3 regions of the Flavonifractor porci genome follow, and region 3 is predicted to be linked to each of the others. Evidence: riboswitches for the same ligand, from Rfam matches in the RefSeq annotation. Region 3 holds a riboswitch; each other region holds the start of a gene.
The links. Region 3 has a riboswitch for molybdenum cofactor ahead of WHJ28_RS01550 (hypothetical protein). Riboswitches for the same ligand answer to the same signal wherever they lie in the genome.

Region 1 (4,237 bases), on a different contig from region 3:
TATAGAGGATCAGGAACTTAATATCCAGTTTGTCGTGGATGAAACCGTGACGTGCCATGGAGTTCTCCTTTCCGAAGCGCTTGCCGCTTACTAACCATTATACCCAAGCCCGGGTAAAATCACAAGTGTAATTTCCCGATCCCGGCCACCTTGACGGGAGCCTGTCCCACAGAGTATGATAAGGATACCACACCGCGGAGCCCCGGCCCCCACGGCGGGCGCCCAGCAAGAAAACGGAGGATACCGTCATGGGAAAAAAACTGCTGCCCCTGCTGCTTACGCTGCCCCTGCTGCTCTCCGCCTGCGGTGGGTCCCCAAAACCGGAGGACTCTCCCGCGCCGCCCACTTCCTCCGCCCCCGTGGTGGAAAGTGCTGACCCGTCCCCCTCTGCCACGCCTTATGACGGTCCTCTCAATCCGCTCACCGGACTGCCCATGAGCGAGGAGTGGGTCAACCGCCGTCCGGTGGCCATCATGCTCAACAACCTGAAGCAGGCCCTCCCCCAGCTGGGCCAGTCTCAGGCCGATATCATCTATGAGATCCCCGCCGAGGGCGGCATCACCCGCATGGTGGGCGTCTATCAGTCCCTGGATGGGGTGGGCACTATCGGCTCCGTCCGTTCCGCCCGTCCCTACTATCTGGAGGTTGCCCTGGGCCACGACGCTGTCTTTCTCCATGCCGGCGGCAGCGAGGACGCCTACAGCAAAATCAAGACCTGGGGCGTCACCGCCCTGGACGCGGTGCGGGGCCCCTATCTGGGCAGCACCGAAAACAGCAACCTGATGTGGCGTGACCCGGTGCGTAAGCAGAGCTACAGCCTGGAGCACACGGTGGTCACCACCGGCCAGTCCATCATGGACCGGCTGCCCACTTACAACATCCGCCTGGACCACAAGGATGGCTATACCTATGAGATGAACTTCGCTCAGGACGGCACTCCCGCCGACGGCGTGGACGCCACCCAGATCACCGTTCCCGTCTCCAGCTACAAGACCGGCCGCTTCGTCTACAATGAGGACACAGGTAAGTACGGGGTGGAGGAGTACGGCGCGGCCTACATAGACGGCAACACCCAGCAGCAGGTGGAGGTCACCAACGTGGTCATCCTCAAGACTGCCTGCCACAACACCGGCGACTATCTGGGCCACATCACCGTGGATCTGTCCAGCGGCGGCAAGGGCTACTTCGCCTGCGGCGGCAAGATCACCGAGCTGACCTGGAGCAAGCAGGCCCCCAGCGGCCAGTTCTATTATGAGGACTCTAACGGCAACCCCATTACCTTCGGCGTGGGCAACACCTATGTGTGCGTGGTCCCCACCGACTGCAATGTAAGCTTCTCCTGAACATAAAAGGACGCCGCGGCAGATTGCCGCGGCGTCCTTTTACAGTTGATCGGGATCGATCGTAATATCTTCTCCGGGCACCTTGGCCCAGTCGAAGTCCTTGGCCAGCTCCGCCGGGCGCACCGGCTCCGCCCTGTCCAGCTGCCCGGCCCAGAAGGCCAGCAGGCCGGTCAACTCCTCCGGCGTAAACCGCTGCCGCAGAGCCCCCATATCCAGATCCCGCTCCCGTTTGGACAGCCGCCTGCCATCGGGGGCCAGCAGCAGAGGAACGTGGCAGAACTCCGGCGGGGTCAGACCCAGCAGCTCGTAGAGATAAATCTGCCGGGGGGTGGAGTCCAGCAGGTCCCGCCCCCGTACCACCTGATTGATCTCCATGGCCCCATCGTCATACACCACCGCCAGCTGGTAGGCATACACCCCATCGGATCGGCGGACAATGAAGTCTCCGCAGTCTTTGAGCAGGTTTTCGGTATAGGTTCCTTGCAGTTTATCCGTAAAGCTAACATCCCTGTCAGGCACCATCAAACGCCAGGCAGGACAACGCTTTTCGCCCAATTCCGCCCGCTCCTTCTCTGTCAAGTGTCTGCACTTGCCGCTATAGATCACCTGTCCGTCGCTCCGGTGGGGCGCGGAGGCGGCCAGCCGCTCCGCCCGGGTGCAGAAGCAGGGGTAGATCAGTCCTCTTTCTTCCAGCTCCCGGAAGGCGTCTGCATACAATTCTGTGCGGTCACTCTGGGTATAGGGACCGTGGGGCCCTCCCGTCTGATAGCCCTCTTCCCAGTCCAGACCCAGCCACCGCAGATCGTCGGCCAGCTGATCGGCGTATTCCGCCCGGCACCGGTCCGGGTCCAGGTCCTCCATCCGCAGCACCATGGTCCCCCCGGCGGAGCGCACCGACCACCAGGCCAGCAGCCCGGAAAACAGGTTGCCCAGGTGCATCCGCCCGCTGGGACTGGGGGCAAACCGTCCCCGCAGCTTTCTCATGCCTCTCTCCCCTTTCTTTCTGTAGTGTACCACACCCGTGCCACCTTGACCATTGCAATCTAACAAAAAATGTGGTATGCTGATGAAAATTGAGTGTGCTCCGAGCGGAACCGCCTACGGGCTCAGCCTATGGCGTACCGCCAGGGTCGTTCTGGAAACGGCGCGGCCTTCCGTCTTTGAAAAGGAGTCTCTTTCACAGGGGGTATTGTACCCTTCTGTCCAGAGGTACCGGATCGGACGGTACCTCTTTTTTGTTTGGAGGAATACAACATGAAATTGATCGACACCCGTGATGCAGTGGGCCACGTGCTCTGCCACGACCTGACCCAAATCATTCGGGGCGTCACCAAGGACGCCCGGTTCCGCAAAGGCCATGTGGTCACCGAGGAGGATATCCCGGTGCTGCTGAGCATGGGCAAGGAGCACCTCTACGTGTGGGAGCGCCAGCCCGGGATGCTCCATGAGGACGAGGCCGCCCTCCGCCTTCAGGCCCTGTGCCAGAATGAGCATATGCACGGTACCGCTGTGAAGGAGGGCAAGATCGAGCTCATCGCTGACATCGACGGCCTGTTTCAGGTGGACGTGGAGCGGCTCAACGCCCTCAACGGCGAGGACGACATCATGATCGCCACCCGCCACACCAACACCGTCGTCCACAAGGGGGACAAGCTGGCGGGCACCCGTATCATCCCCCTGGTCATTGCCGAGGACAAGCTGCGGCAGGTGGAGGAGCGGGCCGGCACCGGCCCCATTCTCTCCCTCACCCCCTGGAAGCTGAAAACCTGCGGCCTCATTACCACCGGCAGCGAGGTAGCCAAGGGTCTTATTCAGGACACCTTTACCCCCGTCATCATTGACAAGCTGGCCGCCTACGGCATTGAGGTCACGGAGCACTGCCTCCCCGGCGACGACATGGCCGCCATCACCGCCGCCGCCCTGGACTACAAGGCCAAAGGGGTGGACATGATCCTGTGTACCGGCGGCATGAGTGTGGACCCGGACGACAAGACCCCCAAGGCCATCAAGGACACCGGCGCGGACATCGTGTCCTACGGCGCCCCGGTGCTGCCGGGGGCCATGTTCCTGCTGGGCTACTTTGCCGATGGTACCCCCATTATGGGCCTGCCCGGCTGTGTCATGTACGCCAAGGCCACCGTGTTCGACCTAGTACTCCCCCGCATCGCCGCCGGAGTCAAGGTGAGCCGTGCCGACCTGAAGGCCCTGGGTCACGGTGGCCTGTGCCTGGGCTGCCCGGAGTGCCACTATCCTATCTGCCCCTTTGGCAAGGGGTGCTGACCATGGACACCGATCTTTCTCTGGAGCAGGCGGTAGAGCGAATGACCCAGGGTTTGTCCCACCTGGGTACCGAGGTACTTCCTGCCTTTCAGGCCCTGGGCCGCACCCTGGCAGCAGACGTGGTTGCCCCCATGGATCAGCCCCCCTTTGACCGTTCCCCTCTGGACGGCTATGCCCTCCGCTCCGCCGATATTGCCGGGGCGGACCGGGACCATCCGGTCTGTCTGCCCGTGGCAGACACCCTGTATGCGGGAGATGAGGCAAAATCCCCTCTCTTGCCCGGGCAGGCCATCCGCATCATGACGGGAGCCATGCTGCCCCAAGGCTGTGACTGCGTACTCCGCCAGGAGGACACCGACCGTGGCAACCCGGTAAACATCTATGCCTCCCTCCCTCCTTATAAAAATTATATCTACCAGGGTGAGGACTACCGGACGGGCAGCCTGCTGCTCCCGGAGGGCACCCGGCTGGATGCTGCTGCCCTTGGCGTACTGGCCAGCGCCGGTATGACAGAGGTAGCCGTGCGACGCAGACCCAAAGTGGGACTGCTCACCACTGGGGACGAGGTGGTGGAGACCGGGCATCTCCTCCCTCCCGGGAAGATCTACGGCTCC
Region 2 (4,237 bases), on a different contig from region 3:
CGGCCGTTTTATGGCCGCTGGAGCGGCAGGCACCGCCATCTTTGACGGGGAAAAGTTTAAGATTGTGAAGAAGCAGCCCGTAACAGAGGACTTCCTCATCACGCAATTCCCTGAAGCAGATCTGATCCTGCTGGAGGGCTTCAAGCATACCGGCTGGCCCAAGCTGGAGGTCGTGCGTAAGGGCAATTCGGAAGAGCCGGTGTCCGACCCGGTTACCCTGCTGGCCCTGGTTACCGATCTGCCCCTGGGGGTACCCGGCGTGCCGGTTCTTCCCCTGGATCAGCCCGATGAGGCGGCCCGTTTTCTGCTCCGTCTGGTAAAGGAGGATGGCGGCCATGCTTGACCAATTTGGACGAAACATCCGCTATCTGCGGGTGTCGGTCACCGACCGGTGCAATCTGCGCTGCCGCTACTGTATGCCCGAGGAGGGCGTAGAGTGGGTGGACCACAGCGCCATCCTCTCCTATGAACAGATCATCCGTCTGGTGCGTCTGGCCGCCTCTCTGGGCGTGGAAAAGGTGCGCCTCACCGGCGGCGAGCCTCTGGTCCGCAAGGGCCTGGCCAGTCTGGTGAAAGAGTTGAAGGCCATCGACGGTATCCGCACCGTCAGCCTCACCACCAACGGGGTGCTGCTGGCCGACCAGTTGCCCGGCCTTTTGAAGGCTGGGCTGGACGGAGTCAATCTCAGTCTGGACACTCTGGACCGGGCCCAGTTTGCCTCTCTTACCCGTAGGGACGAGCTGCCCCGGGCCCTGGAGGGGCTGGAGGCCGCCCTGGCCGCGCCGGGCCTCACCGTTAAGGTCAACTGCGTCCCCTCCGGCGGCAATGACGCCCAGCTGGTCCCTCTGGCCGCCCTGGCCAAGGACCGGGACCTGAGCGTTCGCTTCATTGAGCTGATGCCCATTGGCCTGGGGGACACCCTCATCCGCCGCACCGAGGAGGAGGTGCTGCAGCAGCTGGAGGCCGCCTTCGGCCCCGCCCTTCCCTGCCCCTCTGATGCTCTGGGCGGTCCCAGCCGGAATGTGACCTTCCCCGGCTTCCAAGGCAAGGTGGGCTTCATCAGCGCGGTTTCCCACCAGTTCTGTCAAAGCTGCAACCGGGTGCGGCTCACCGCCACCGGTTTTCTTAAGACCTGTCTGCAATACGACCACGGGGTGGACCTGAAGGCCCTGCTGGACGCTGGAGCAGACGATGCCGCCCTTCTCCAGGCCATGATCGACGCCATCGGCCATAAACCCGCCAGCCATCACTTCGGCGGAGACAGGCAGGAGCGGGACGAAGGGCGCAATATGAATCAAATTGGAGGATAAGACCATGGGCAAAGTGATCGCTGTCTGTATCAGTGAACAGAAGGGCACCCAGAAGAAGAATGTGGGCTCCGCCCAGTTTGTGGAGGACTGGGGCATCCAGGGGGATGCCCATGCCGGCAAGTGGCACCGGCAGGTGTCCCTCCTGTCCCACGAGCAGGTAGAGGCCTTCCGGGCCAGAGGCGCCGTGGTGGACGACGGCGCTTTCGGGGAAAACCTGGTGGTGGAGGGCTACGACTTCAAAGCCCTGCCCATCGGCACCAAGTTCCAGTGCAACGATGTGGTACTGGAGCTGACTCAGGTGGGCAAACAGTGCCATGCCCACTGTGAGATCTACAAGGTCATGGGAGACTGCATCATGCCCCGGGAGGGCGTGTTTACCAAGGTGCTCCATGGGGGCACCATCTCGGTGGGCGATACTCTCACCATCATGGAGGAGGGCTGAGTATGCGGGTAGCCATCATCACCCTCAGCGACTCCGGCTATGCCGGACAGCGGGAGGACAAGAGCGGTCCCATGATCCAGGAAATGGTGGAGGCGGCAGGCTATGAGGTGGTCCACACCGCTCTGCTGCCCGACGGCATGGAGCCTCTGGGCAGCGAGTTAAAACAGCTGTGCGACAACGACCTGGCCGACCTGATCCTCACCACCGGCGGCACCGGCTTCTCCCCCACCGATCTCACACCAGAGGCCACCCTTTCAGTCACTGAGCGCCCCGCCCCCGGCATTGCTGAGGCCATGCGGTGGCAGTCCCTCCAGATCACTCCCCGGGCCATGCTGAGCCGGGCGGCGGCGGGCATCCGCAAACAGACGCTCATGGTCAACCTGCCCGGCAGCCCCAAGGCGGTGCGGGAGTGCCTGGAGTTTATTCTCCCCTCTCTGGCCCACGGTCTGGAGATTTTAAGGGGTACTGCCAATAACTGCGCCCGATAAACCCGGTTCCCACTCCGTTTTCCGGAGTCCGGAATAAGACCAAAGAAGAAAGGAGGACTACAATGAAACTCAGCGCGAGAAACCAGCTGAAAGGCACCGTGGTATCCATTCAGGAGGGGGCTGTCAACGGCATTGTCAAGATCGACATCGGCGGCGGCAATGTCATTACCTCCACCATCTCCATGGCATCCATTCAGGAACTTGGCCTGAAAGTAGGCGGCACTGCTTACGCCGTCATCAAAGCCACTTCCGTCATGGTGGCTGTGGAGGACTGATCCCTGTCCCATCACTTCGAGCCTGTATCGCCTAAAGCGGAAGCCATGGCGGCGGGCCGGGGTATATCTGGAAACGGATATGCCTACCGTATTTGTAAAGGAGTTTTCAACATGAAAAAAGTGCTTGCCCTTCTGCTGGCCTTGTCCATGAGCCTGGCTCTGGCCGCCTGCGGCGGCGGCAATCCTGGTGCTGCCCAGAGCCCCGCCCAAAACAGCAACACCCCCGCCCAGACCGAGGAGGTTGAAGTGGTGGTATTTGCCGCCGCCTCCATGGAGGCCACCCTCACCCAGATCGCCGACCTGTACAAAGAGGTGGCTCCCAACGTGAAGCTCACCTTTACCTTCGACTCCTCCGGCACCCTCAAGACCCAGATCGAGGAGGGCGCGGTGTGCGACCTGTTTATCTCCGCCGCCCAGAAGCAGATGAATCAGTTGGACAGCGCCGATACCACTGGCACCAACCAGGGTCTGGACTTCGTGCAGTCCGACACCCGCATCAACTTCGTGGAGAACAAGGTGGTACTGGCGGTGCCTGTCGACAACCCCAAGGACATCCAGTCCTTCTCCGATCTGGCCAGCGACAAGCTGTCCCTGCTCTGCCTGGGCAACGACGACGTGCCCGTGGGAGCCTACTCCCTCCAGATCCTGGACACTCTGGGCATCGACATCACCGCTCTGGAGGACGCCGGCAAGGTGACCTATGCCTCTAACGTGTCTGAGGTAGCCAATCAGGTAAAGGAGGGGGCCGTGGACTGCGGCATCATCTACGCCACCGACGCCTTTACCTATGAGCTGACCGTGGTGGATCAGGCCACCGCCGAGATGTGTGATCAGGTCATCTATCCCGCTGCCGTCATGAAGTGCGGCGGCAGCGAGGCCAGCCAGGCCGCCGCACAGGCCTTCCTGGACTATCTGCACACCGACGCCGACGCCATCGCCGTGCTGGAGGGCGTGGGCTTCACCGTGATCCAGTAAGCATGAGGGCCTGCCGCCACGGCGGCAGGCCCATTTTCTAATCTTAAGGCAGGTGATTGGTTCTGGATCTCTATCCCCTTTTGAATTCCCTGCGCATTGCCGCCATTTCCACTGTGCTCATCTTCTTCCTGGGCATTCTGGCGGCCTACTATGTGGCCAAGCTGCCCCGGCTGGTAAAGGGCGTGCTGGACGTGGTGCTCACCCTCCCCCTGGTCCTCCCCCCCACCGTGGTAGGCTATTTCCTGCTGCGGCTGCTGGGGCCCAAGCGGGCCGTTGGGCTGTGGTTTCTGGAGGTCTTTGACCTGCGACTGACCATGGTGTGGTACTCGGCCATCTTTGCCTCGGCGGTGGTGGCCTTTCCCCTGATGTACCGCACGGCACGAGGCGCCTTCGAATCCTTTGACGTCACTCTGGCCCACGCCGCCCGTACCCTGGGCAAATCCAACGCCTGGATCTTCTGGCGGGTCATGATGCCCTACTGCAAGCAGGGCATCATCGCAGGCACCGTGCTGGCCTTCGCCCGGGCCCTGGGTGAATACGGTGCCACCGCCATGATCGCCGGGTACACCCCCGGCAAGACGGCTACCATCTCCACCACGGTGTACCAGCTGTGGCGCACCGGCGACGATGCCGGGGCCATGCGGTGGGTGCTTATCAACCTGGCCATCTCCGCCGTGGTGCTGCTGTGTGTCAATATGCTGGAGAAAAAAGACCGCCGGCCCCGCCGCCGGGCCGTTCCTGTCTCCG
Region 3 (4,237 bases):
CCGTGACCTCCTCGCCGCACCGGGCACAGGTGACGATCTCCATGGGAGGTCCGGGCATATCGCCGGCTTTCAGTTCGACAGTGACTTCCTGTGCTTCCAGCCAGCCCTCCTCGGACAGCGTTTCGTAAAAGTCCAGCAGATCTTCCCCTTCAGGCGGATGACGGTGTGCGTTTCGGACCACACGGACCGCTTTCTTGGTCTCCAGATTGACAAACGTAGCCGCTGTCTTGCCCATGTCCATACAATAATAGGTACGCTTCCCCACCGTGCAGCCGGTGGCGATCATGATGGCGTCGGCAGGGCAACGATTGCATTCCACAAAGACCATGGTCTTTTTTCGATCCGTCTCGTTGTCAAGGCCAAGCAGACGAAGCCCCATGTGGGCCATTCTCACGCCGAGGCACTGTCCGGAACAGAGGTGCCCATGAAAGGCCACGGCCCGTTCCACATCATCCCGGAAGCTTCTCATTTTCATCCCTCTCAATGATAAACAGTCCAAACTCTTTCCGGTTGGGAAGATAATAGGGCCACTTTTCGTCTCCGGTTTTCTCCAGCTTTTCCTCCAGGTACGCCTCCAGCATTTCATCACTCATAGGGCGGGTATAAGTTCGGACAAAGGTACGGGCATCCTCTATATCTGTAAGAGGCTGCCCATACTCAAGGACAAGCGCTTCATGCACATACTTTACGCCAATAGAGTCCAGATAGGCTTTTGTAGTTGCTATATTGAAACATTTTATCGTCTGATGCCCCTCGGGGCCGAAATTCCCCTTGCATTGAGCGTTTGTAATTAGAACAAACCGTTTTCCGGCCAGGTGGAAATAGTCGTCATAAATCTGACTTCCGCCAAAGAAAATTGCCATGACATTGTCCCAGGAGCCTGTCAATTCCGCTGCATCCATACACAACGTATGAATGTTTTCGATACCCTGTGTTGAAGCCTTGCGGCGCACATGCTCAACCGCGCCCGGGGCAATATCGACACAGGTGATCGCGGAACAATGATCCGCCAAAGCTAGATCTACAAGACCTGCGCCACAGCCCAAATCGCAGAGCGTTTCGCCTTCTGGAATATACTTTTTCAAGATCTGTGCCAGTTTTTTATTGTACCCGGTGTATTCTGCGGCATCTTCAAACCAGCGCACAGTCTGATTGTTCCATTTGATACGCATAGGCTGCCTCCTCAATTAAAAACTATGTTCTGTTTTCTCTGCGGTAGCGGATGAAAGCAGGCACTCCACTCTCTGTGTTTTTCAGGAATTTCATGTCTGAACGAAAAGCCCCATGTTCCGGATCACCATGATGAGCACGGTTGATCGGATAGCGACAAAGTGTGATGTGCCGCCCTCCATCGTCTGTTTCGAGAACGTCTGTTACCGTTTCAAAATACATTTGCTGGTTTTCAATACAGGTGTCGCGGTTGCCTCGAGCGAGGTGCTTGTGCCTACCCGGATAACTCAGCTGCACCTCTGGAAATGGGGTGCAGTAACCGCCAATATTTCCGATGAAATACACCGTATCCTCGTCTGTGACCACCTCATTCCAATGAACCATGAGGAATTTGGTCCATTTCCTCCACAGAGTCAGGGGGACAGGCGGCTTTGTGAAGTATATCCCCATAGCCAAAATGGAGATCAGCTGTATAAAAATGATAGCAACTTCACTTAAAACAAAAAGCTGCCTTGAAAACAAGACAGCAAAAATATACCATGCACCTACAGTTTTAGCAGGCCATAGCAGTCTTGTTTCCTTCTCAAACACGGAAAGCTATGCTGTTTCCGGCATAACTCAGTGACTGTCAACAGACAGTCAGGCCGCAAGTCATAGCATTCGCCTTAGACTCCACGGCTCGGAAACATATTTAGTTATTCTTTGGAGAGTATAACGATATTTTCAGACGATGTCAATATGAAATGCAATTAATGGGCGAAAAAGCAAACAAGGTACTGTTTGTGCAAGGTTGATTCTCGCATAAGTCGTTGTGCCACACGGTTTCTTTGAGTGAGACAACAGAAAAGGCAGACAGTGCAACTGCACTGCCTGCCCAATCCGAGAACACACTTCAAGATAGCCTTATCAGGAGTAGCGGAAGGCGGCCTTTTTTATTCTTCAGATGTCGGCCTTTGAGCGGCTTCCTCAAGAGGCTTGCCGTTGCCGTCGATCTCTTTGGCTCTCAGGCGGTTATTGACCCACTCCCGCACCAGGGCGTAGAGTACCGCGAAGGTGGGCACGCCCAAAATCATACCGGGGAAACCGAACAGGCCGCCGCAGGTGACAATGGAGATCAGCACCCAGATGGCGGACAGGCCGGTGCTGTCGCCCAGGATCTTGGGCCCGAGGATGTTGCCGTCAAACTGCTGCAATCCGATGACCAGGGCAAAGAACCGCAGGGCGGCCCAGGGGTCCACGATCACCAGAATAAACAGACAGGGAATGGCGCCGATGATGGGACCGAAGAAGGGAATGATATTGGTGACACCCACGGTAACGCTGACCAGCATGGGGTACGGGATCCGGAAAATGGCGCACAGGATGAAGCAAAGTACGCCGATGATGGCGGAGTCGATGATCTTGCCGTTGATAAAGCCCACAAACACCCGATTGGCGTGGCTGCAGATCTCCAGCAGCCGGTCAGAGCGGCGCTTGGATACCGTAGCATAGAGCAGCTTTTTCAGCTGGGGCACCAGCCGGTCCTTTCCCGCCAGCATATAGATGGAGGAAATGAGGGCGGTAATGCCCGCGATCACGCCGCTTCCGATGGCGAAGCCCACATCCAGCAGCTGGGGCAGGGCCTCCGCCGCCTTTGCGGTCACGCTGCTGATCATGTTCTGGAAATTACCGAACATATCGTTGATGGCGTCGGAATCCAGGTCAAATTGCTCGGTCAGGTCCTGTACCATCTGGTCCAGGCTGGTCAGGTAGGTCTGCATATTGCCCGCCAGATCCTTGACGCTCTGCACCACCTGGGGCACGATGAGACCCAGCAGGATGGCCACCACGGCAAAGGCCAGCACATAGACCAGCAGGATGGACAAAACACGCTTGAAGCGGTGATTGGGAAAGAGCTTCCGCTCAAAAAAGCACATGGGAGTGTTGAGCAGATAGGCAATGGCAAAGCCCACGATAAACGGGGACAAAACCCCCATAAACTGATTGATCCGGACTGTTACCACATTGAAATGGTTCAATCCCACATAAAACAATATAGCCACGATGAACACAATGAGCAGCTGCACATGGCTACCATCCAGGATGTACCATTTCTTCTTGTTCTTTTGGTCCTCTTTTTCCGGCACAGTGCCTTCCTCCTTTGCATCCGCCACACACATTGCCGGGGCGGTAAGCCTTCCAACAGACCTATTGTATCATGCCCGTTTCCCGCCTGCAACCAAAGTCAGGTAAAATTAAGAAAGGGGCTGCCGCACTGACGGCAGCCCCTGAACGCTCAGCCCTGCAGAGAGGCCCGGTGGAAGACCTTCTTGCCCTTCTTGATCATGACGCCGTCGCCGGAGAGCTGGTCGGCAGTGACGGCGGTGTATACGTCGGTCACCTTCTGGCCGTCCAGCTCCACGCCACCCTGCTCGATGAGGCGGCGGGCCTCCTTCTTGGAGGGCGCCAGCTTACAAGCCAGCATCAGGTCCAGGATACCGATGGCGCCGTCGGTGAGGGCGCCGGCCTCCAGAGCGGTGGAGGGCACGTTGCTCATGTCGCCGCCGCCCACAAACAGGGCCTTGGCAGCGTCCTGAGCCTTTTGGGCCTCCTCTTCGCCGTGGACCAGCTTGGTCAGCTCAAAGGCCAGGATCTCCTTGGCGGTGTTGAGCTGGCTGCCCTCCCACTTGTCCATCTCGTCGATCTGTTCGATGGGCAGGAAGGTGAGCATCCGCAGGCACTTGAGCACGTCATTGTCGCCCACGTTGCGCCAGTACTGGTAGAACTCGTAGGGGCTGGTCTTGTTGGGGTCCAGCCACACGGCGCCCTTGGCGGTCTTGCCCATCTTCTTGCCCTCGGAGTTGAGCAGCAGGGTGATGGTCATGGCATGGGCATCCTTGCCCAGCTTGCGGCGGATGAGCTCGGTGCCGCCCAGCATATTGGACCACTGGTCGTCGCCGCCGAACTGCATATTGCAGCCGTAGTGCTGGAACAGGTGATAGAAGTCGTAGGACTGCATGATCATGTAGTTGAACTCCAGGAAGGAGAGTCCCTTTTCCATGCGCTGCTTGTAGCACTCAGCCCGCAG

Region 1: linked by a shared signal. The riboswitch ahead of WHJ28_RS13635 (molybdopterin-binding protein) and the one ahead of WHJ28_RS01550 (hypothetical protein) in region 3 are both predicted to bind molybdenum cofactor.
Region 2: linked by a shared signal. The riboswitch ahead of modA (molybdate ABC transporter substrate-binding protein) and the one ahead of WHJ28_RS01550 (hypothetical protein) in region 3 are both predicted to bind molybdenum cofactor.

What each region holds. Positions count from the first base shown of each region.
Region 1 is NZ_JBBHLB010000018.1:18,909-23,145, reverse strand. It holds gene WHJ28_RS13650 (DUF4364 family protein) at 1-58, opposite strand, end outside; gene WHJ28_RS13645 (DUF3048 domain-containing protein) at 249-1,343, shown strand; gene gluQRS (tRNA glutamyl-Q(34) synthetase GluQRS) at 1,383-2,327, opposite strand; molybdenum cofactor riboswitch at 2,414-2,530, shown strand; gene WHJ28_RS13635 (molybdopterin-binding protein) at 2,598-3,623, shown strand; gene WHJ28_RS13630 (molybdopterin molybdotransferase MoeA) at 3,626-4,237, shown strand, end outside.
Region 2 is NZ_JBBHLB010000018.1:13,423-17,659, reverse strand. It holds gene mobB (molybdopterin-guanine dinucleotide biosynthesis protein B) at 1-343, shown strand, start outside; gene moaA (GTP 3',8-cyclase MoaA) at 336-1,310, shown strand; gene WHJ28_RS13610 (MOSC domain-containing protein) at 1,315-1,752, shown strand; gene WHJ28_RS13605 (MogA/MoaB family molybdenum cofactor biosynthesis protein) at 1,755-2,240, shown strand; gene WHJ28_RS13600 (TOBE domain-containing protein) at 2,303-2,515, shown strand; molybdenum cofactor riboswitch at 2,518-2,633, shown strand; gene modA (molybdate ABC transporter substrate-binding protein) at 2,627-3,490, shown strand; gene modB (molybdate ABC transporter permease subunit) at 3,553-4,237, shown strand, end outside.
Region 3 is NZ_JBBHLB010000001.1:315,079-319,315, reverse strand. It holds gene WHJ28_RS01560 (FmdE family protein) at 1-469, opposite strand, end outside; gene WHJ28_RS01555 (class I SAM-dependent methyltransferase) at 450-1,172, opposite strand; gene WHJ28_RS01550 (hypothetical protein) at 1,195-1,761, opposite strand; molybdenum cofactor riboswitch at 1,731-1,867, opposite strand; gene WHJ28_RS01545 (AI-2E family transporter) at 2,103-3,296, opposite strand; gene tyrS (tyrosine--tRNA ligase) at 3,446-4,237, opposite strand, start outside.